Regions from separate parts of the Paenibacillus sp. FSL P4-0127 genome, predicted to be linked through region 2. Evidence: riboswitches for the same ligand, from Rfam matches in the RefSeq annotation. Region 2 holds a riboswitch; each other region holds the start of a gene.
The links. A riboswitch is a leader RNA that binds a small molecule or an ion and turns the genes downstream of it on or off. The one in region 2 is predicted to bind cyclic di-AMP.

Region 1: another riboswitch for cyclic di-AMP. It lies ahead of NYE74_RS18660 (phytanoyl-CoA dioxygenase family protein); the one in region 2 lies ahead of NYE74_RS02605 (C40 family peptidase).
Region 3: another riboswitch for cyclic di-AMP. It lies ahead of NYE74_RS26980 (APC family permease); the one in region 2 lies ahead of NYE74_RS02605 (C40 family peptidase).

The regions. Positions count from the first base shown of each region.
Region 1 is NZ_JBBOWY010000001.1:4,136,882-4,142,530, reverse strand. Features, by position in the region: partial or broken gene NYE74_RS18680 (AraC family ligand binding domain-containing protein) at 1-236, opposite strand, end outside; gene NYE74_RS18675 (spore coat protein) at 362-925, opposite strand; gene NYE74_RS18670 (spore coat protein) at 1,102-1,587, shown strand; gene NYE74_RS18665 (hypothetical protein) at 1,632-1,802, opposite strand; gene NYE74_RS18660 (phytanoyl-CoA dioxygenase family protein) at 1,921-2,811, opposite strand; cyclic di-AMP (ydaO/yuaA leader) riboswitch at 2,953-3,095, opposite strand; gene NYE74_RS18655 (hypothetical protein) at 3,173-3,439, opposite strand; gene NYE74_RS18650 (acyl-CoA synthetase) at 4,238-5,649, opposite strand, start outside.
Region 2 is NZ_JBBOWY010000001.1:609,198-614,846, reverse strand. Features, by position in the region: gene NYE74_RS02625 (hypothetical protein) at 57-350, shown strand; gene NYE74_RS02620 (4a-hydroxytetrahydrobiopterin dehydratase) at 527-826, shown strand; gene NYE74_RS02615 (c-type cytochrome) at 902-1,261, opposite strand; gene NYE74_RS02610 (GNAT family N-acetyltransferase) at 1,421-1,924, opposite strand; gene NYE74_RS02605 (C40 family peptidase) at 2,165-2,647, opposite strand; cyclic di-AMP (ydaO/yuaA leader) riboswitch at 2,652-2,793, opposite strand; gene NYE74_RS02600 (C40 family peptidase) at 3,040-3,510, opposite strand; cyclic di-AMP (ydaO/yuaA leader) riboswitch at 3,514-3,650, opposite strand; gene NYE74_RS02595 (hypothetical protein) at 3,872-4,702, opposite strand; gene NYE74_RS02590 (M1 family metallopeptidase) at 4,796-5,649, opposite strand, start outside.
Region 3 is NZ_JBBOWY010000002.1:84,654-90,302, forward strand. Features, by position in the region: gene NYE74_RS26965 (aminotransferase-like domain-containing protein) at 1-785, opposite strand, end outside; gene azlC (azaleucine resistance protein AzlC) at 897-1,610, shown strand; gene NYE74_RS26975 (branched-chain amino acid transporter permease) at 1,607-1,939, shown strand; cyclic di-AMP (ydaO/yuaA leader) riboswitch at 2,117-2,296, shown strand; gene NYE74_RS26980 (APC family permease) at 2,450-4,276, shown strand; gene NYE74_RS26985 (lytic polysaccharide monooxygenase) at 4,329-5,192, opposite strand.

The sequences.
Region 1 (5,649 bases), 3.5 Mb from region 2:
AGCGTCTCGCCGTCCTCCACGCGAACGCTCCCCTTTCCCTCATGGACAAAGTGGATCTTATAAACGTCCCGTACGCCCGGGCCGAACGAATGCTGGGGAGCGCAGGCTTCCTTGCCCCAATAGCATAAATACAGCTCCGGTGAATCGCGGAACGGACGGTCCGGGTTGTAATGAAAAATCGCGGCCAATAACAGCACCTTCTTTGCACTTGGCAGTGGAATTGAATGCGCCCGCATCCGCTGACATTGTACCACAAAAACAATGTTTCCAATTGCCGATCCCATGAAAAAAGAGCGGGTGCGCCAGGTCATTGGTTTCCTTGGTAACCGCTCTTTTTCTTTCGCTATGCTCCGCCGAGTTGCTAATGAACCGCCGCCGGCTCCTGCACTTTCTGATAAAAAGCGCCGAGCGTATTCATCGTCGACATCGGAGCCGCTTCTAACGGATAATAGCCTTTTTTTACCATCCATTGCCATACGTCATAAGCGTGGTGCGAGCACATGCAGAAGGCATGCTCCAGGAAGCTGCGGATGTCGGGATGGCTCATCTCCATGGCCGCCCAAGCGTACTCCCTGCCCGCCCGTTTCAAAGTCAGCAAATAAGCGGTGGCGATTTCCCGGTCGTTGAACTGCTGAATCGAGGTTCTCGGCGTGACCGGAACAGGCGACGCAGACGCCTCGGTAAAGGATTGCAGGACCGGCTGCAAATCCGGGATGGCCAGTTTCCCGCTGGCCCCTTCCGCCTTGCTTAAATACTCCACCTTCATGTTGTAGTCCTGAAAATGAAGCGGAAGATGTTTTTGCAGGATCGCCTTCAGTTCAGGGTCCTGCGCTTGGTTTAAGAAACACGCCATGTTCGTAATCGAGTTAACGCAGCTTAACGTTAGTTCATTCAAATCCTGTGCCTCGTGTGCGGCCAATTCCATGAGAACGTATCCTCCTTCGCTGTTTTTCGGTTGCTTGGTAAATCACTTTTAGAATGCGCCCCATCGTTTTCTATTATTGCCGGAAGCCGGAGTAAAATCGTCCCAGACAAGGACAAATACCCATAAGGTTCCGCTGCGCATATAATGAATCAATTCTAACTATGGAGTGTGAGATCGTGAATAACGAATGGAAACAGGAGCATCTGGCCTGGCATGAAACACTGGAGCTGCATGAGCTAGTCGCCTTTCAATCCGCCAATTTGGCGGCGTTCAAAAAGAAACTGCCGATGGTGATGGACCCGGAGTTAAAAGCGCTTTATGCAGAAACGATCAAAACCTTGGAGCACAATATCCGCGAACTGCTTAAATTTTATCCGCTGGCGCCTGGTATGGCCCGCAACGTTTCGCCCGATATGACCGGATTTGACGCGGCCAGCCTGCTTGGCTTCGCCAAAGCCTCCGTACGCAATTACGCGGCCTCCATTACGGAGACGGCTACTCCTCAATTAAAGGAAACATTCCAAAAACAATTGCTTGGCGCCATCGCCCTTCATACCAAAATATTTAACTTCATGCACCGACACGGCTACTATCCGGCGTACAATTTGGAAGAACTGCTGGCCCACGACGTGCAAATGGCCAATCAAGCGCTAAACATGTAGCTTGCGAAAAAACCCCGGAATTCCGGGGTTTTTCTGGCGGTGCGTCATTTCTTTTGTTCCTTTTCTTCAGGTTCATCGTATTTATTGATATGCCCGGTAATGGCTTCGACCGCTTCATTCACATTCGTGGTGGCCGGCACGGCCTTAACCTCGTCTTCGGTCTTATCGACAAAATTTTGATGATCCGCGCGTACGGCTTCAATTTTATTGCTCACCTAAAGGTCACTCCTTTCCCGGAAGGTTGGGGTTTGAATTTACTATGCGATATTTTGCGCTTCTTTATGTATAAAGCCGTCCCAACGCAAAGCCATTTTGCCGGGACGGCTTTTTTTCTTAAAATTCCGTGCGGGCCGCCATGTATTCGGGTCTCGGCTTCTTCCCGAAATAAGGCTCCGCCAGTTTGTTTGCTACGCTGTTATAGACCATAAAAATATTGCTGCGCGGGTACGGCGTAATGTTGCTGTTGGAGCCGTGCATCAAATTGCAGTCGAACAGCAGTACGGAGCCTGCCTTGCCGACCGGCGTTTCAATGCCGCAGCGCTTCGCCAGCTCGGTTAAGCTCGCCTGATCGGGCGCGATGAATTCCTTGGAGCAATCATCAGGCGCCTGGCCGACGCACGACACGAAGATTTGATGGGAACCGGGCATGACCATAAGCGGTCCGTTAAACGGATAATTGTCTTCCAGTGCGATCAAGCAGCTGAGCGCCCGCATCCGGGGCATCCCGTCCTCCACATGCCAGGTCTCAAAGTCCGAATGCCAGTAGAACTCTTTGCCGGTAAATGCCGGCTTGTAATTGATCCGCGACTGATGGATGTAGCTTGGTCCCCCCAAAACATGCTCGACGATCGCGAGCAGTCTCGGATGCCGGGACAACTCCTGAAAAACCGGGTGGGTCCGATGAATCGCAAAGATCGAATGCACTTCTTCCCCGCCGGGCTGGCGGATAATTTCATCGGATGAAAGGTTCCGGGATGCTTCCCGCAAGCGCTGCGCCTTCTCCTGATAGCCCTTTAATTCCGCTCCGCCAAAAAAGTTCTCCAGGAACAGATAACCGTTTTTGGCGTAAAAATCCGAATGCTCTTTGCTGATTCCGCTTTCCGCGTTCCACTCGCCATATACGATGGGATCCTGCCGCGGAAGCCATCTCGGCTCAGCATAAACCCGGGAAGGGTAAGCATCCGTCTTTGGATCAAAAATTACGGACGTTTCCAATTGATTCATTCCTCCTCATCCCCTCATAAGAAATATTTGTCCAAACCAAAAAGGACCGCCGCTTGGAGAAGACAAAGCTTACCCAGCAGGGTCCTTAAAACGGACAAAGGCCCTTATAAAAGGGCCTAATAAAATCTCTTAATGTCGCAATATAGACCCATCCACTGCTGACGAGGTTAGCTGACGGGCTCGGGTAAGATGGTACCCTACAATCATTGCTGAATGATTCGCCCCAAAAAAATGGTTCCCCCGTTTCCCGGCTCCTTAAGCCGGAAACTAAGCGTGAGTCTATAGTAAAGGCAATTCGCGTTCATGTCAACCCATGTTCTGTAACATTTTCGATTTCGCCATATACTCGCTGCCGCATTCGTTACCGCAGCCGGCTTTCCGCTTCAGCCAAATCGGCCTGATCCTCCTGCAAATCTTCCTTGGCGCGTTCCAGCGGTTCCGGGTTCATGCGCCCATCCGCCTGGGAAATGGCGTTCTCCGCTTTGTGAATGGCGTTATAGGCATTTTCCACCGTTTCTTCGCTCGGATGGGACTGTGCTTGCGTTACGGCCCGGTGCGCTTTTTTGACGGACTGCTGGGCGGATGAGATCGGGTTTTGCGATTGCATGCTGGAATAAGGATTTGCCATGTTTTAGCCTCCTCCAAAAAGATGATAAGATGCAGGTCCTTACTAATTTGAGGAAAAGGCCCGGACAATATGCGTTCGAACTTTTGCCAATCCCACACTCCTGCCGCTTAGGCCGCAGCGGAAACCAACTTTAAAGCAGATAGAGCATGGATTTAACAGCGATGGAACCCGGAGCTGGAAAAAGGAAGAGGGGAAATCGGCACGAAATCACTGGCGTTGAATTAACTTTTGCTCAAGCTTTCCCGTGAAAGCTATCCGAAATCTAAACGGTTGTAGCAGCGGCTATTTGCCGAAAAAAGACCTTATCTAAATTCTAACGGTTGCGAGCGCCGTTATTTGCCTGAATCTAAGGCAAAAATTACCGGATTTCAGCGAAATAAGCACCATGGCAACCGTTACAATTTGAAATCAATGGTATTGGAACAAATAGCGCTTGTGGCAACCGTTAGAGCATTGGTGTGCTCAGAAAATGTATCTTGCCAGACTTAAATGCAACGCTAGCGGCACGAAATGCAAAAGGGCATGCGATTTTCGTCGAAAATCCCCGAAACAGGCGGTTCAACTGCAAATATGCAGTTCATTTCTTATGATAAGCTACCTTTTTATCCTATAGCTGCAAATGAGATGTATTTTTGCACTTCAACCGCCCAAAAGCAGAAATTTGCAGAAATTCAAATGGGGCTTTTGCATTTGATCTCATCGAGCCGTCCTTCTTACCATGTAACGAATTCATGAAGTCGTCGGTGATTTTCCCCAATTACATCAAGGCCTTCTTGCCCTAGTTCGGAGTCCTCTTTTTTAAATGGAGCTTTTCACCTTCAAGGCTGCGCGCTCCTCCCGCTCCCGCAGCTCTACTCTGCGGATTTTGCCCGTATTCGTTTTTGGCAGTTCAGCGACAAATTCGATCTTCCGCGGATATTTATACGGGGCCGTCACCGCTTTGACATGAGCCTGAAGCTGCTTGACCAGTTGCGGCGAACCCGCCGCCCCTTCTTTCAGCACAACAAAAGCTTTGACGATATGCCCGCGAATTTCGTCGGGACTTGCCACGGCGGCGCATTCCTTGACGGCAGGATGCTTCATCAGCGCTTCTTCGACTTCAAACGGCCCGATCGTATATCCGGAACTGATGATGATATCGTCGCCGCGCCCCTCGAACCAGAAATAGCCTTCTTCGTCCATTCGCGCCCGGTCCCCGGTAATAAAATACTCACCGCGCACGTTTTGTTGCTTCCGCTCCGGCTCCAGGTAATAGTTTTTAAACAAAGCCGGCATGCTAACATGAACGGCAATATCCCCGACTTGTCCCGCCGGAAGCGGAGTTCCCCGCTCGTCGACCACCTCCGCCACGCCCGGGGAAACCGCTTTGCCCATCGATCCCTGCTTAAGCGGAGTATCCTTCAGATTGCCGATCAGCAGCGTGCTTTCGGTTTGCCCGTATCCGTCGCGAATGGTGATGTTCAATTCCTCTTGAAATTTCCGGATCACTTCATCGTTTAGCGGCTCCCCGGCGGAAACGGCGCTGCGCAGGCCGGATAGGTTATAACCGCCTAGCCCGTCCGTTTTCGACATGATCCGATATTCGGTCGGCGTGCAGCACATGACCTGAATGCCGTAATTCTCCAATAGCTGCAGGTAGCGATGCGGTTGGAACGTCCCCTGATATACGAAACCGGTCGCCCCATTCCCCAGCACCGACAGGAACGGGGTCCAAATCCATTTTTGCCAGCCCGGCGCGGCTGTGGCCCACACTGTATCGGCGCTTCGAATGTCCAGCCAGGCCGAGGTGATCCTGAGATGCGCGTAACCCCACCCATGGCTGTGCACGACGCCCTTCGGATTGCCGGTCGTTCCGGACGTATAAGCCAAAATGGCCATATCGTCGCGGTGAGTCCGCACCGCCTCAAAGGTGTCCGGCTGCCCGTCCATCAATGAATCGAGCATAACCCACCCGGCTGGAGCGGGGACGGTTTCGTTGCTTCCGGCAACCGCGATGCGAAATGCCCATGACGGCAGCTCCTCATCAATGTTGTCCGCCTCCCCGGTCGCATTGTGCCAGGCGATGACCGCCCGCGCCCCGGAGTGCCGAAGCCGGTAAGCCAAGTCCTTGGCCCGCAGCATCTCGGACGAAGGAATGATCGTCAGCCCCAGCTTCAAGCAGGCCACATAAATTACGTAAGCATTAATATGCCGCGGCATCATCACCAGCA
Region 2 (5,649 bases):
TCAGGTATAATAAGATCATAGCCTGAATACCAGGGCTATCAAGGGAGGATATCACGGTGGGAGTAAAGCACGGAAGAGATTATGAATATATTTTGGCCGACCTGACAAAAGCGGTGGGCCGGATTTCCGATAGCTACCTTTTCTTTGATATGGAATCGTCGGAGTGGGCGGGATTGGCGGACGAGGAGCGGGCCGAAGTGCAGGAAGCGCTGGCTGAAGACCTGTTTTTTGCGTTAGGAGCGGAACCCGTTCTTGAGGTGGGGAGCGCGATCGTTATTTATGATCCTGAGGGGCACCGCATCAATTTTCTGATCGGGGACGAAGAGCTTACTTCCGTGGCTTTGATCTAGAGAGATTTGGTTTGGCACGGGATTCCGTGGTAAAATAGTTAGTCAGGAAGCATTACGCATGTTCAGGTTGTATGTGGAATAAAATAGTTGAGGACGGGGCCGGAAGCTTAGGTCCCGATGCGCCAGGGGATGCTTACATAACTAGGAGTTCTTGAAGAGAACGGGGAGGATAAATGATGCCGTTTACACCGCAAGAAGTACAAGCGCATTTGGAAAAGCTGGAAGGCTGGGAACTTGAGGAAGGACGATGGATCTTCCGCAAATATACGTTCTCCAATTTTATGAAAGGCATTGCTTTCGTGGATGAGGTGGCTGCGATTTCGGAAGCGTTTAATCATCATCCGTTTATTACGATCGACTATAAAACCGTGACTCTTCGGCTGACTTCATGGGAAGAAGGCGGAATTACGGCAGTGGATATTAAAGAAGCGCAGCAATATAACGAGGCGTTCGAGAAAATGCGCGCCGCGGATTAGGCTAGGCAAAAAACGCCCGCCGGAAACGCTCAAGTTTCCGGCGGGCGTGCTTTTCATGTGCCGTTATTTTTGCCGTTATTTTTTCTCCGCGAGCCACATCGCGACGTTGGCAATTTCTTCATCCTTGAGCCGATCCTTGAAGGAAGGCATCATTCCGCCTTTGCCTTTGGTGATAATGCCGTAAAGCTGGTCTGCCGTCAGTTCTGCGCCGATCTTTTGCAGATTCGGTCCCGCGCCCCCTTGCAACTGATCGCCGTGGCAGGTGATGCAGTTTGCTTTTACGGTGGCTTCGGCTTGTGCCGCATTCATCGTAATTTCAGGCAATTGCGGTTTGGCTTCCTTGGCGGCCTGCTCCCGGCTCGGCAGGGTGAACATCAATACGATGGCCATAGCGCAAGCCACGAAGAACAATCCGCTCATGATCCACTTTTGCATTCCAATCGCCCCTCCTATGTAAGCTACCTTTTCCATTATAACGGAACATGCCGCTCGATCATAGTCTTTGTGTCAAAAATAGGAACAATTCCGTCGTGATTGCGGTAAAGTTTGTAATAAACTTCATAGCAAGTCCGATCTAATGGATCGGGAGCATTTTTAGGATGAGGGGTGAGACCCTCGATACACCATGCAATAAAAAGGCTTGGAGATGCCGCCAGGGGTCATTTTGTCGTAAAGGTCCGTGATGGTGAAGCCGGCCTTTTGATAAGCGCGAATCGCCCGGGTGTTCCACGTCAGCACTTCCAAATCGATCTCATGGCCCGGTTTCCGCCGCAGCGCCTCCTCGACGATCGCCGTTACAAACCGTTTGCCGAGCCCTTGTCCGCACAATTCCGGCTTCATACCGATACCGAGCCGCGTAACCCTTTCCAACGGGAAATATTGGGCAAATCCGGCGAGTTCTCCGTTCTCGTCCAGCACGGACACGTATTGCTCCGCTCTGATCGCCGGGTTGCCGAATTCGACATCGAGCGCTTTCATTTGTTCCCAAGGAAGCCAGCTGTAAACATCATAGGGAGAATCGTACCGCCAGGTGCAGATTTCTGCGCCGTGGCTCTCTTCCATGGGAACGATGCGAAACTGAACAATCGGTTTATCCATTGGGATCCTCCTTTAAAAACGGCATTCCTATTACCCTCACTCTAACGGGATTTACTTGACTTGTAAAGGTTCTGCCGTCTCTCGGACACCTGTGGATTTATGGAAATCAACAAAAAATCGGTAACCTTTTGGCGTGTCGCTTCGTTATATAGATAGGGATGAAAAAAACCGCAAGCCAATTCCGAAGATAAGCTTACGGCTGACAGGTCATGCGGAGCGAAATTAAGCGCCGGCGGAGGTTCAGGATTCCGCGGCGTATACGGAATAACCGTATTTGCTGAGCACCCGCTTCGCGCCAACGAAGCGGTTCTGGTAATAACTGCTGCTCAATTTGTCGATCCGGATTCCTTTGGATGAAGAGGCATGGGCAAATTCTCCGTCGCCAACGTAGACGCCCACATGCGATACTTTTCCGCCACCCAGGGTGTTAAAGAAGACAAGATCGCCGGCTTGCAGCTTGCTTTTTGATACCGGAGTTCCTACCTTGTATTGGGCCGTGGATACGCGAGGAAGCGTAACGCCCATTTGTTCGAACACATACCGCGTAAACCCGGAGCAATCAAATCCGGCCGTACTGGTGCCGCCGTATTTGTAAGGCGTGCCGTACACGGAATTGACGATGTTGGAGAGCGACGTTTCCTGCTCGTCCGCAAAGGCGCTTCCCGTTCCCAGACTGAAACATAGAGCCAAACTCGTTACCGCTGCTGCTAAAGTCTTTCTCAAGATGTCTAACTCCTTCCAAGGCCTGCGAGGTTAGCTTAAGGATTCGGTTGAAGGCTCCCTATGATCCCTTTGAAGCGGGATCAATTCACCCTGACTGATGTGGTTCCCCCGTTTCCCGGGTGCGGGGAATTCGGCAGTTTCATGTAGTATGCACCCAAAAACGACGTCACAACAAAAATTACAAAGTTGTTACTATTTCTGTTGGTCATTTTACCAAAGTGGGCCAACATTGGCAAGTTTCCCGGCAAAAAGGATGCTTTTGGCCTGTGTGAGGAGCGGAGTGATCTGGGTATTGATTCCTAAGGGGGATCATCCGTAGACAGGAAAAACCCGCAGGAGACGTGGTATCCCAATCATCCCTGCGGGTTTGTCGAATTCGTTATGGATTGCGACTACTGTTCGGCTGTCACAGCTTCAAATTTCTCGGAGCTCATAATGCGCTTAGCTCCAACATACCGCTTCTCGTAGTAACTTTCGCTCAGTTTGCTGATGACAACTCCTTTGGAAGAAGAGGCATGCGCAAATTTGCCGTCGCCGACATAAATACCAACATGAGATATGCCATCGCCGGAAGTGTTGAAGAACACCAGATCGCCTGCGATTAATTCATCCTTGGAAACGCTTGTTCCCATCTCAAATTGGGAGCCCGATTGATGAGGAAGATCGATGCCGAGCTTGTTAAATACATACATCGTAAATCCGGAGCAATCAAAACCGGACGTTGTTGTTCCGCCTGCGGAGTAAGGAGATCCGAGGCCTTCTTCAATGGCGCTGTCCAGTTTGGAATCCGCGAAAACGCTGCCGGTTCCGATCGTGAAAAGCAATGCAAAACTTACTGCTGTTACGGTCAAACGCTTTTTCAAGAATTATGCTCCTTCCAATGCCTACGAGGTTAGCTTAAGGATTCGGTTGAAGGTTCCCTATGATCCCTCGCTTACGAGATCAATTCACCCAAAGTGGTTCCCCCGTTTCCCCGGCGCAGGGAATTCGGCTTTGATTTCTCACCTGATAAGACTTATTCGACGTAACTTGCTATTTTCCTGCCAAAGATGACAAAAATAATTACAAAACTGTTACTGAAATTGTGTTGCTGTTATTTTAACAAAGACAGGGATCATTTGGCAATGGTTAATTCGCGAGACTAAGAGGGGAAAACCTGACACAAGGCCTTCGCAAAGTCGCGGAGGCCTTGTGCCGTAAAGGTTTCAGAGAGATGAAAAAATTTTAACTTTTCTCGGTTTTTGTCTGCCAGAGGCGATATTGCGAGGTGACCTGCCAAATTTTAAAAGCGCTGCGACAGAGAGGATAGGTTTGCTGGAGGATCAGCGCCAGCATTCCGGTCCAGATCCAGGAGACCGTTCCGAACAGCAGGAACACGCCCAGCCCGAATGCGCCCAGTATGCAGGAGATCCCGATGCCCTGAAGAAGGTGCCGGAAGCAGACGAGGAGGGAACCCCAGACGCTTGATTTGAACAAGTACCCAAATTGTACGTAGAGAATGCATTGTCTCACCAGCCAGCCGTATACGAACCAGCCCAGGATGTAGATGAGACCCTTCAGCAGCGGGGCCATCTGTCCTCCGGCCCCCAGCAGATGCGGCCATAAAACAAGGAGCTTGGGAATAACCCAGAAGGCCGGGATAATGATTAAAATAAGTTCAATGGCATAAAACAGGACAACCGGCTTCCAGAATTCTTTCATTCCGCGGAACAACGGCAGTCCGTGTCCACGGCTCTCGGAGGGGACAAGCCCGTATAGAATTCCCGCTTGAATAAGAGGCGTGAGCAGGAGGCGTAGGACCGCCATGCCGATCAGCAATCCTAAATAGAGGCGGACGTCCGGATTGCTCCCCAAATGGATACGCCCTTCCAGCAGGAACAGAATTCGGCTGAGTTGCGTGGGCGGCGGATCCGGATGCCTTTGCAGTAGCGCGGTAACGGCGGTATCGACCAGGCGGTACAAAAACAATCCCCACAGCAGTTGATACAGGAACAAAATGATGACGGAGGGAAACTGGCTTTTCAGCAGGCTCCACCCCTGACGCACATAAGTCATATTTTCACCTCTTAAAAGTTTTGCGAGCGTTGCTTTACTCGATATGCTTCGAGCAAAACTACTTCAGAAGCATAAGCTGAGTTCTGCCGGCGTTTACCATATAAGTGTTCCGAGCAGGGCTTCCAGCAGCTTGGTCACGCTCATATTGGAGCGCGAAAGAAGGGGCTCGGGTACTTCCGTCTTCAAATAATTGTTGATGTGTTTGTTTTCGACCACCAGCGAATAGTCGGGATCGATTTGCACCCAAGCAAGCGGTTCCTTGTATTGCAGTTTAAGCTCGACGCGGCTGTCCTCGCCTCTCCATTGTTTTCGCACCGTATGGCCGTCCTTGAACGTGAACTGCAAGGGTACCTTCGGATAGGTCGCCCCTCTGCGGGAGATGACGACGGTGGATTCGTAAACGGCGGTCCCGTCCTGGAGGAGCGGATTCACCGTGATTTTGTCGACGGAGAAGTCGGCCATTTTGCCATCGTATACATACTGCGAAAAATAGTTTTTCCAGCTGCGCCCGGTGACCTGTTCGACCACCCGCTGGAAATCGGCCGTCGTTGGATGTTTAAAGCGGTACTTGTGGGCGTATACCGTTAAAATGCGCTTCATCGTTTTGCTTCCCACCTGGCGTTCAATATCGAGCAAAATAAGCTTGCCGCGGTAATAGACATTTTTGGTATAGCCGTCGCTGGATCCGTACTTCCAGGCGTTCTGGGTCAGCGGAGCCGGTGAGGAAATCAGGGCGGCCTGGATCGGGAGCGCCGGGGTGATGCCGAACTCCTGCTCCATTAATTTGTCCTCCGCATAGGAAGCGAAGCCTTCATCCAGCCAAGCCTCTTCAAATTCATTGCTAGCGATCATGCCGTAAAAAAACTGGTGCGCGATTTCATGAATGACCGTCCGCTCCAGCTCATCGTAACCGGGAGAATCGCCGCTAGCGCCAAAAGCGGTCACAA
Region 3 (5,649 bases), on a different contig from region 2:
CGTTTGCGGTAGTCGGGAATCATGACCGTCGTGGGGTTGGAACAAGAAGGCATCAGAAAAACGCCGTGCACATCCATTTGAAGGCACTGATTGTCAAGCTCGCCCGGCAGCATGCCATGTTCGTCACCGGGAATCGGGACCAATTTAATACGGTACAATTTCGAAATCTCGATAAAATTAGAGAATGTATACATATCGACCGCGATCCGGTTGCCTGGTTCGAACAGAGCTAATAACGTGATCGCCAATGCATTTAGCGCCCCGGAAGCGATCGCCATATTGTCTTTGTCCGCATGGATCCCAAAATCCGCCATCCAGTTTAGCGCCGCTGCTTTTTGATGGGGGATGCCTGTAGGGTCATTGTAATTCAAGAGCTGTTCCAAATAACCTTTCTCCGTCACCTTCTTAGCTGCTTCAGCGACAATATTGTTGCTTTGCTCAAATGAGGCGACAAAACCAAGATCGATGATTTCATTTGAAATTTTGTCTTTCGAAATAGTAATGGAGCGTGCCGCGTTGGCTGAAACGAATGTGCCGCTGCCTGTTACCGCATATATTAGGCCTTTGAGTTCGCATAGTTTGTAGGCACGTGTTATGGTCGTAAAATTTATGTCCAAAAAATCGGCCAACTCCCTTTGCGGTGGCAGTTTTGTACCCGGGGCTAAAAATCCGTTTGTGATGTCATGTTCCAGCAGTAGGGCGAGCGAACGATAGAGTGGACGTTTCAAAGCGTCTCTATCGGGTTTCCATGACATGGGGTAATCGGTGAAGGAATTGATCGGCATATTTGCACACCTCACAAAATTGTAATCCATACAATTATATCGTTGATTGTATGGATTTGCACTGCTAAAATGGCATGGATAAGTAATCGTACGAGGAGATGCAAGTAAATCATGACTAACAGAAGCGAACTTCAATTGGCGTTTCGTGCCGCCTTTCCTGCTACGATCCCCATTTTGGCAGGCTTTTTATTCTTGGGGATTGCCTACGGCATCTTTATGAACATATCGGGATTTGGGGCAGGGTATGCTTTCCTGATGAGCCTGCTTATTTTTGCCGGGTCGATGGAATTTGTCGCTGTCCATCTGCTGCTGGGCGCTTTTAACCCATTAGGCGCTTTTTTCCTCGCTTTAATGGTTAACGCGCGCCATCTTTTTTACGGGATATCTATGCTTGAAAAATTTAAAGGGAGCGGGTTAAAAAAGATCTATCTGATTTTTGGCATGTGTGATGAAACGTTCTCCATTAATTACACCGCCCAAATACCGCAAGGGGTGAATAAAGGGTGGTACATGTTCTTCGTTACCTTGCTTAATCACATCTATTGGGTGCTTGGCGCTACCATTGGGGGACTGTTTGGGTCACTAGTTCAAATAAACATGGAAGGACTTGAGTTTGTGATGACGGCTTTATTTGTGGTCATCTTCATCGAACAATGGCTGAAAGAAACAACACATCACAGCGCGTTACTGGGGTTGGGGCTATCTGTGTTATGCCTCTTTATTTTTAACGGGGACAACTTTATCATACCTTCCATGATTTTGATCCTCTGCGTGCTTACTTTGATGCGGAGGCCACTGGAAAAGAAAACGGGTGAAACTACATGACAATGACTTTATTGGAACAAGTGATTACTATTGGAATAGTCGTTTTGGGAACCATGCTGACCAGATTTATTCCCTTTATGATTTTCCCTCCGGGCCGGCCCGCTCCGCGTTATGTGCAATATCTCGGGAAAGTGCTGCCCGCGGCGGCTTTAGGATTATTGGTTGTCTACAGTATCAAAGACGTGAATTTTATATCCGGCAACCATGGAGCGCCAGAATTGATTTCGATGGCCATTGTTGCTTTCTTGCATTTTTGGAAAAGGAATATGCTGTTATCGATCCTAACGGGTACCCTGGTCTATATGCTGTTGGTTCAATTTGTTTTTTAAAATGTTTAAAAAAATAGCGTCAGTCATTAATAAACGTTGATTTGGAGAGCATTTTTGAATTGTAAGCGATTAACATATGATCTTTTGTATGATTCCGGCAGTTCACCTTCCTTACTCCTGCTTTACAAACTTTTACACTGAACGTATGATTTATTTTGTTTCCACTAAGAATAAATCAATTCATTATCGCTGAATTTCCTTAAGGAAAACGGGGGACCCGTTAAAAACTTACCTGCCTTTCAGGTGAGTTTCTCTTTTGGGGTGAATCTTGGCAGTTGATCCAGCGATCCGCCAGGTAGGGCGACTCTTGCCGCCCGAATCCGACAGCTAACCTCGTAAGCGTAGTCAGGAGTGGGTTGTATGACTTGTGAAGTTTAGCACAGGGGCCCCTGTGTTTTTTTATTGCCTCAAATTGGCCTATTTGCCCTTAATCTTCAGTTTGTATTTGAAATAATACTTATTTCTGCCGAGCAATATAAAAAAACAACGTAATTTAGGCGGTGACCCCCTGTGCTTTCTTATATAAAGCGATTTCTTATTGGACGGCCGTTAAAATCAACGGAACTGGGCGAACAGAAACTAAGCAAGACCAAAGCGCTGGCCATCCTTTCTTCCGATGCCTTGTCATCGGTGGCTTACGGGCCGGAACAGATCCTGCTTGTTTTAATGGTCGTGGGAGCGGTAGCCTATTGGTATTCGATTCCCATTGCTGCCGGTGTTTTGGTTTTGCTGGTGGCGCTTATTTTGTCTTACCGGCAAATTATTTTTGCTTATCCTCATGGCGGTGGGGCTTATGTGGTTTCCAAGCAAAACCTGGGTGTAATTCCCGGACTGATTGCCGGCGGTTCATTACTTGTTGACTATATCTTGACCGTTGCGGTAAGCGTTTCGGCCGGTACGGACGCTATTACTTCGGCTTTTCCGGGCCTTCATCCATACACGGTGCCCATAGCCGTAGGTTTTGTATTGTTAATTACCATTCTCAATTTGCGTGGTGTCACCGAATCGGCTACGATTTTTGCCTTTCCCGTTTATTTATTTGTTCTGGCCCTGGTGATTTTGATTTGTTCCGGCCTTTATAAAATTATGACCGGCCAAATTTTGCCGGAGTTACACGCTCCGCTTGGTTCTCCAGTGGCTGGAATTAGTTTATTCTTGCTGCTTCGTGCCTTTGCTTCCGGATGTTCCGCTTTGACAGGGGTAGAAGCGATCTCAAACGCCATCCCCAACTTTAAAGAGCCGGCTCCGCGCAATGCGGCAAAAACCTTGCTGGCCATGGGGGGCATATTGGCTGTATTGTTCACGGGAATTGTGTTTCTGGCTTATTATTATGGCATAGGCCCTCTCGCGGAGGTTACCGTGCTTTCCCAAATCGCGGAACACACTTTCGGAAGAAATATCATGTATTTCTTCATTCAGGGAACGACGGCTTTGATTCTTATTCTGGCTGCCAACACCGGATATTCCGCCTTTCCGTTGCTTGCCGTTAATTTGGCCAAAGACAAGTTCATCCCAAGAGCGTTTACGGTTCGCGGAGACCGGCTGGGATATTCAAATGGCATTATTTTCCTGGGGCTGTTTTCGATTTTGCTGATTATCGTTTTTGAAGGGAAAACCGAACTTTTAATTCCGCTTTATGCGATCGGCGTGTTTATTCCTTTTACACTGTCCCAGTCAGGCATGATGGTAAAGTGGTTACGGGAAAAACCTCCAGGTTGGATCAAGAAATTTTTGGCCAATACCATCGGGGCCTTGATCAGTCTGTTGGTCAGCGTGGTGTTTTTCATCACCAAGTTCCATAATGTCTGGCCGGTCCTTATCTTTTTACCTTTAATTATTTACTCCTTTTATCGGATTCATAAGCACTACGAAGCGATTGCGGAGCAGTTGAGAATTTCAACTTGCGAGCGGGCTATACCGATCGAAGGAAACGTGGTGATCGTACCCGTTGCAGGAATCACGCGCGTGGTGGAGAATTCGCTGAACTATGCCAAGTCCCTGTCCCCGTATCAAATCATTGCGGTGCACGTCCCTTTTGAGAAGGCGGACGAAGCGGTGTTTGAAGAGAAGTGGAAAAAATGGCAGCCGGACGTTAGATTGGTGACATTGTACTCTCCGTATCGAAGCATAATTCACCCGTTGATTAAGTTCGTGGATACGGTGCAAAAAAAGGCGCACGAAGCAAATTATCAGGTGACTGTGGTCATCCCGCAATTTATTCCGAAAAAAGGATGGCACAATATCCTGCACAACCAATCGAGCCTGTTGATTCGCGCGCATCTGCTTTACCGGAGAGATGTCATCGTCGCCACGGTTCCGTATCATTTGAAAAAATAACCGAATCAAAGAGCCAGAGGGAGTTCCCCTCTGGCTCTTGCAGGATGCGCTCTTACACGCTGTCCGATCCCGCGCTGCTTTCCTCGTCGGGCGGCACGTCGCCGATCAGCTTCCACGGACCCCATTCTCCGGTTGTTCCCGGTTCCTGTCCTCGTGTCCACCACAGGGCTTGCCAGAATTGCCCGTTATGCACAACGATTTCACCTTCGTTATAGACCCTGATCGGATTCCAGATGAGGTACTTTCCGAAACGGTTCGGGTCTCCCGGGAAACCGGGCTCGGGCGTGGTGGGCGCCGACGAATTGATGCTGAGGTTCACATCCATCACCTGATAGAAGGCATTTGGGGTATCGGCGATATCCCAAACGGCCACGATGACGTGGTAGCCTTCCCGGTCGTTCGGCACAAAGCAATCGTTATAAACGTCGATTGGCGGAATCGCGCCGTCATCGATATAGCGGCAGAACAACTCAAGATCCGCCCGTTTTAAAGGGGAATCGGGGTCCCAGTCTTTTTTCGTAATATAATAATCCCATGTATTCGTGCTGTGATTGGCTGTAAGCTTCCAATGGAACGTATGCTCTCCGCCTACCATATCTACCTTGGTCCAGCGATCGGCCGTTTGCTCGTCGAGTTCAAAAAATTTCCCGCCGCTGGCGATCTGGCCGTCCGGGACGCCGAATTCAGGGAAATCTCCGCGGCCCTCCACACTGAAAGGCTCCCATTTCACCGGCCCGCAATCGCTGTTTTGGCCTGTGGAACATAGATGGGCGCGGCTGTCCGTCAAATATCCGTGCGCGGAAGCGCTGTCCGCAAACACCAACGAACCCGCCAGCATCAGGAACAGGGTACCTGCCGAAACGACAAACCATTTCATAAATAACTTATGACGATTCACAATAGTCCGGGCTGTCATCATTCTACTCCTCCTTGCATTTTTTAATAGAATTTTCTGCGAACTTACAAGTCACTTTGACAACGCTTTCATTGGCTTGAGACGCAGGTGATCGGAGTCTGCAGATCCCTCCCTTCAATGAACTTTTTATGAATCAATTCCAAAGAAGCCTGTCCATTCTTATGGAAATTGATCCCTTAATGATAGATAATCCATATATTGGATTTATTTACTACATACTATATTATGACCCCATAATTGTCAATGAGATTATAATATATATTAGGTAATAATATTTACATATATGTCGAAGTTTTGAATAATTTGTTGTACCCGTAGAACTATAGTGTCCGTTTGAATTTGGTTGGTAAGATGCATTACATCAAAATGGGTAAGGAGTATAATGATCAACGGGATATTCCTGTATTTTACAAAGATCGATCGAGGATGTCCGCGGCCGGACCAAAAATAAATGCAA